Regions from separate parts of the Gottfriedia sp. OAE603 genome, predicted to be linked through region 2. Evidence: riboswitches for the same ligand, from Rfam matches in the RefSeq annotation. Region 2 holds a riboswitch; the other holds the start of a gene.
What was found. A riboswitch is a leader RNA that binds a small molecule or an ion and turns the genes downstream of it on or off. The one in region 2 is predicted to bind cobalamin.
Positions count from the first base shown of each region.

Region 1: it holds a riboswitch for cobalamin, as region 2 does, so the genes downstream of both, metE (5-methyltetrahydropteroyltriglutamate--homocysteine S-methyltransferase) here and ABID96_RS12180 (ABC transporter substrate-binding protein) in region 2, are expected to answer to the same signal.

Region 1 covers NZ_JBEUNN010000001.1:1,568,147-1,571,582, reverse strand. Annotated here, with positions in the region: gene metE (5-methyltetrahydropteroyltriglutamate--homocysteine S-methyltransferase) at 1-1,393, opposite strand, end outside; cobalamin riboswitch at 1,539-1,740, opposite strand; gene ABID96_RS07780 (DUF4349 domain-containing protein) at 1,933-2,862, shown strand; gene ABID96_RS07775 (hypothetical protein) at 3,013-3,270, shown strand; gene ABID96_RS07770 (dynamin family protein) at 3,311-3,436, opposite strand, start outside.
Region 2 covers NZ_JBEUNN010000001.1:2,417,561-2,420,996, reverse strand. Annotated here, with positions in the region: gene ABID96_RS12185 (ATP-binding protein) at 1-1,477, shown strand, start outside; cobalamin riboswitch at 1,548-1,721, shown strand; gene ABID96_RS12180 (ABC transporter substrate-binding protein) at 1,849-2,808, shown strand; gene ABID96_RS12175 (FecCD family ABC transporter permease) at 2,774-3,436, shown strand, end outside.

The sequences.
Region 1 (3,436 bases), 850 kb from region 2:
TTTTCAATTTTATTTGATGACGATAGTCGGATTCTGAAAGCTCTCCTTTTCTCCATTGTTGTCTAGCAATTTTGATTTCTTTTGTCTGTGGGAAACTACCAATTGTTGTTGTAGGTAATAATGGTAAATTCAAAGCTTCCTTTTGGAACTGATATCGTTCTTTAAAAGGTATTGCTCTATTAAAATCTTCTTCACTTAAACTTCTTATGTCATTTGACTTGGTATTTAGTTTATTTAGATGTTCGAAGCTTTGTTTTACTTTTTCAATTTCTTGTTTTACGGCATCACTACCAAACTCTAATGCTTTCCTTAACACGACTAACTCTTCTATTTTTTCATCTGCAAAAGCTAATGCAGCAAGTACGGTAGGTTCTAATGAATCTTCTTTTTTCTTTGTGACTGGGACATGCAATAAGCTACAAGAAGGTTGAATCCACCAATCCTTTGGTTGAATATGTGATTTTAGTGTTTCGATCAATTGAATTGATTCTTCTAAATCGTTCCTCCAAATATTTCTCCCATTCACAATTCCGCACGCTAATACCTTATCTTCTGGAAATCCATATTTCTTCAATGCATTTACATTTTCTTCTCTACCATGTACAAAGTCTAATCCAATTCCTTTAACAGGGATTGTGATCAGCTCATGATATTGTTCAACACCTTCAAAATATGTTTGAAGCATAATTGATAATGATGGAAGAGCCTCACATATTTCAGAATAAATTTCTTTTATCAACTGAAAATCTTCATTCGTTTCTTCTAACACAAAAGCAGGCTCATCAATTTGTACCCATTCTACTCCAGCATCTTCTAGTTCTTTTAGCATTTGAATATAAACCGGTAATAACTCTTTTACGACAGCATATTTATCTTCTTTTTTATATCCTTTTGAAAGCTGAGTGAACGTATAAATACCTAAAATAACAGGTTTCGTTATGATACCTAATTCATTTTTTACTTCTAGGAATGACGCTAGTGGTTTATTATATAATAATTTTGATTTACGATCATATTGATATTCTGGGACTATATAGTGATAGTTCGTATTAAACCATTTAGTCATTTCACATGCTACTAGGTCTTTATTCCCTCTAGCTAATGCAAAATATGTATGCAAAGAAGGTTGCTCAGACAGGTCTCCAAAACGAGTAGGAATCCAGCCAAACATTGTTGCAAAATCTAAAACATGATCATAGTACGTAAAATCATTTACAGGAATAATCTCGATCCCTAAACGAAGCTGCTTTTCGATTGACTGAAGTCTAATTGACCTCATTTCGCTCTCAAATTGATTTTCTGTGATATTTCCTTTCCAAAATGACTCTAATGTCTTCTTCCATTCACGGTTTTCACCAATTCTTGGGTATCCTAGATTACTTATGTTTACCATATAAAACACTCCCTTTTTTGAAAATAAAAAAGCATTTTTATCTAATAGAGATAAAAATGCTCTTAAGTAGGAAAACACAAATGAACAGAATACTTACATGTTAGTTTCCAATACATAAGGCACCTCCCTATCTCTCGTAGGTCGAACAGCGTCGTTAGAATAGGCAGGTCTCCTGACTTTTGGATCATCGTAAATAAAAACCTTCCCTATCAATAGATAAGTGGTATGTATTTATTTACTCCTCAATTACAGTGGCGGGACCGTGTTGGAATTTCACCAAACTTCCCTTTTAAGCAAATGTTTAATACTTGCGATTAAACATTCACACCTATTCCCACTATTTAGTTTTCATTATTTTGTCATATTTCGATTTAATAGTCAAAATATTTATTTTTTTCTAACTAAAGTCCTAGATAAGCTCCTTACATTATTTGAAGTATAGATTACTTATGATATAGTTGATTGAATTAGAAAATTTTAACAATATTTAGAATGTCACACATGAAAAAGGTTCGATTAAATAAAAGAGGTGAATATGAATGGTGAATTACTTACAAGTTTTTAAAAAAATTGGTTTGTTTCTCCTTGTCATTTCTCTTGTATCTGCTTGTTCAAATTCGACTGGTATTGAAAGTGAAAAATCTATGCAATTGGATAAATCTTCACATCAAGAAGCAGAACTACAAACTGTCGATCAAAGTGATGCTAAGGAAGGTACTAAACCAACAACAGCAATCGTACGTAAATTAATTAAAACCGCTAATCTTGAGATTGAAACAAAAAAATTCGAAAAAACGATCGATACACTTGAAAAATCTGTCAGTGAGTTTAATGGTTATATCGAGTCTAATCATATAACTGGTACGTCAATACTTGAAAAATATAATGAAGACAATATTGATGATTTCCCTTCAAGAACTGCCCAATATACTTTACGAATTCCTACTAATAAACTAAATGCTTATTTATCTAAAATAAACACGATTGGAAATGTGACTTCTAAATCGATTTCAACTGAAGATATTTCAAACCAATACTTTGATACTGAAACTAGAATAAAATCTTTAAAAATACAAGAAGAAAGACTACTAAACTTATTGAAAAAATCAGGTTCGTTAAGTGATATCATAGAGCTTGAAAAAGAACTTTCAACCGTTCGATATGAAATTGAAAGTTTAACAACAACAATAAAGACGTACGATTCATTAATTAATTATAGTACGATCAATCTTTCTGTTACTGAAGTAGCGGAAATAACAGATACTACTCCACCTAAAACAGTAAGTGACCGAATTACTGCTAAATTTAAGGACAATCTTAAAAATATCTCAACAGGATTCAAAAATACTACAGTATTCATTATCGGTAACTCTGTCTTAATTATCATCTGGTTAATCATACTAGTAGCTGGATTTTTTATCGCGCGTAAAGCAATGAAGAAATACCAAGACTGGAATATTCCGAAATAATAATGAATAAAAATAATATACAAATCAAATAGAACGCTGTTAAATCAGCGTTTTACATTTTATTAAGATCACTACTTTATTTCATGATTCTTCTAAATTCACTTCATTTATACGCGTAACTATTAAAGATCAAAATAGGAGAAAAAAACGATGAAACATTTCTTATTAAGTAAACTAGGAAATTGGAAAATACAAGTTGATTGTAATGACGGCGTAAGAATTCTAGGAAATGATCATGAAATAGTATTATTAGATGAAGATCATGATAAAATTGCACATTTTTCGATTGACCAAAAAGGAAGCATCATCATTCACGACATCCCTTATGGAGGTCAAGTAAAAGTGAAGGAAGGTTACCAAACAATCGTCGTTTATGTTCCATATGAAGAAGACACTGAGGATGAATAACTTACAAAAAGAGTGTACCTATTTGGTACACTCTTTTATATTATTTGCGTAAAGTTAAAAATTCTAGTTGTCTTAATCGAACTGTATAGAAAGTGATTGGATCAAAGTATCCACTTGGATTTGCTTTCATTTCATCAAGTGTTGCTACATAATTTGAAATTGATTC
Region 2 (3,436 bases):
AGAAATTCAAAAAGATCATGTTTTAAATAGAACGATTGAATACAAAGAAGATGTTAGTAAGCGCCTCGTATACGGTAAGAATAGCGAAAGAGAAAAGCTAGTAGTTGGTATAGCAATAAAGGATCAAAACCATCATGGTGCTGTCTATATGTATCAATCATTGCAGCCAGTTAAAGGGATGATTCATCAAACAACAAATTTTGTTTTACTTGCTGCTTCAATCGGGATTGTTTTAACGACTTTCTTCTCATTTTTCCTTTCATCTAAAATTACTGCGCCTCTTAGAAAAATGAAAGAAGTGGTCGGTGATATGACTTCCGGAAATTTTGATGCAAAAGTTCCGATTCACTCAAATGATGAGATTGGTGAACTTGCTTATTCTTTTAATAAAATGAGTAAGAAGTTAAACTTTAATATGAATGCGTTAAAACAAGAAAAAGAGAAAGTATCAAATATCATTACGAGTATGGTAGACGGAGTTATATCGATCAACAATGAAGGTAGAATTGTCACGACTAATCCACCGGCTGAACGATTTTTAAAAATGTTAAATGATGATGAACTTGAGAAGGATTCAGAACTAGTTTTGACAAAAGACTTATTAGATTTATATAAACTAGTAGTGGAAAGCGAAAAGAAGCAATTTATTGAATTGAATTTAGACCAAGGAAATTGGCAAATTGTGATGTCACCATTATACAATCAAACAAATATCCGCGGTGTTGTTGCAGTTATTCGAGATGTAACAGAACAAAGACGATTAGAAAAAATGAGAAAAGATTTTATTGCAAATGTATCTCACGAGTTAAGGACACCAATCTCATTATTACAAGGCTACAGTGAAGCAATTGTTGATGGCGTTGCAGAGTCTAAAGAAGAGATGCAGGAGCTGTCACAAATTATATACGATGAATCATTAAGGATGAGTAGATTAGTAAATGATTTATTAGACCTTGCGCGGATGGAAAATGGTTTTACCGAATTAAATCGTGAACCAGTACCAGTCATTCCCTTTGTAGATCGTATTATTCGAAAATTTAAAGCGCTAGCAAGAGAGAAGAACGTTTCACTTTTTGGTGAATTAGATGATATTAAACAAGTTACTGTTTTGATCGATGAAGATCGAATGGAACAAGTCTTTACAAATTTAATAGTAAATGCCATTACACATTCCAATGAAAATGGTAGAATCATCGTTTCTGTTTCGCAAAATAGTGAAGAGACTATTTTTGAATTCATTGATTCAGGTGCTGGTATTTCTACCGAAGATTTACCATTTGTGTTTGAAAGGTTTTATAAAGCCGATAAAGCACGAACTAGAGGTAAGAGTGGAACAGGCCTTGGTTTATCGATTGTTAAGAATATCGTTAACGCTCATGGCGGTTCTATTCAAGTATTCAGCGAAATAGGGCAAGGTACGACATTTAAAGTGAAAATACCACATTTTATACGAATAAATGAAAAAGTTGTAGAGTAATCTTGTTTCATATAAAACAATTAAATAAAATAATTGAATTCTCACTTATTATACTTTACGATTAATATAATGAAATATTGATGAATTTAGTGCGATAATCGCATAATAGGGAATCTGGTAAAGTCCAGAACTGTCCCCGCAACTGTAATGTGGACGAAACGAACAAACCACTGTTCCATTGGAATGGGAAGGTCGGAGTAGGTTGAAGCAAAGTCAGTAGACCTGCTAAATTCATCCGTTTTCAATTCTTCGGGGAGTGAGAATTTGAAGCAGCAGTTGCAAGTTTTACTTGTATTATTATGTTGTTTCGACCCCCGTTCAATAATATGAATGGGGTTTTTTTTGCTTTCCAACATACTAGGGGGAGAAATATGAAGAAAATCGTATCAAGTTTGTTTGTCGTATTATTATGTTTAGGTTTATTTGGGTGCAACAGTGAAACAGCACAAAAAGAAACAAATGTACCAAAAACTGAAGTTGCACAATTTCCTTTAACAGTTAAAGATTCTACTGATAAAGAAATTGAGATTAAAGAAGAGCCTAAAAAGATTATCTCATTAATACCAAGTAATACAGAAATCTTGTTCTCAATTGGAAAAGGAAAAAACGTGATTGGTGTAACTGACTTTGATAACTATCCTAAGGAAGTGAAAGGGATCGACAAGGTTGGTGGAAATAATGCTGATATGACTTATAACATTGAGAAAATCATTTCACTTCAACCAGATTTAGTATTAGCTCATGAATCTAGCCTAGGTATATCCGCAGATGGTTTAGAACAATTAAAACAAGCTGGGATTACAGTGTTTGTTGTGAAAAATGCTGAATCAATAAATGACGTATATGATACAATTAAAGAAATTGGTCAGATCACTGGAAAACTTGATGAATCAAAAAAAGTTGTAAGTGATATGAAAGAAAAGTTAGAGAAAATCAGCGATAAAACTGCTAATATTGGCACGAATCCATTAGTTTGGTTAGAAATTTCAGGACCTCCTGAAATATACACGGCAGGAAATGGAACGTTTCTTAATGAAATGATTTCAATTATTCATGCGAAAAACGTTGCAGAAAAAGAAAAAGGCTGGGTAATGTATAGTGAAGAGTCTGCAATTAAGGCTAACCCAGATGTTATATTAACTACATATGGTGATTATGTTCCTGATTTAGAGAAAGTTGTTTTAGAAAGAAAAAATTGGACATCTGTAAATGCAATTAAAAATAAACGAGTTTTTGATATTAATGCAGATACAACATCAAGACCTGGTCCAAGACTTGTTGAAGGAGTAGAAGAAATTGCTAAGGCGGTTTATCCAGAGGTTTTTAAATAAGAATATATTTTTACTTCCATCATTTGTTTTATTGTTATTATTTATTTTAGGGGTTTCGATAGGATCAACATCGATCCCCTTTTATTCTATTATTAAAAGCTTTTCAGATGCGTTTTTTAAAACGAATTTCGTCCCTGATGATATTCAAACGATTGTCATGAATATAAGAGTTCCTCGCGTATTATTAGCAGGTTTAGTGGGAGCGTGTCTCTCATTAGCAGGAGTTGCCTTTCAAGGCATATTAAAGAATCCATTAGCTGATCCTTTTACACTAGGTGTTTCCTCAGGGGCATCTGTAGGGGCAGTTTTTGTCTTGTATTTTCAGATTAGCTTACCAATCGTAACTTATTTTACATTACCTGTAGTCAGTATTCTTTTTGGTTTTTTTACACTATTACTATTGATTGTTTTTGTAAGAAAATTAGATCGATCATTGAATGTTGAAACACTTATTTTAGGTGGTATCATTATTAGCTCATTTTGTTCGGCCTTATTATCATTATTTATTACATTTTCAGATAATGAATTGCGCTCTGTAATCGGCTGGTTAATGGGGAATATCGGAGGAAGAGGTATACAGTATTCAATCACACTATTACCTTTTTTAATTTTATCCTTTCTCATTTTA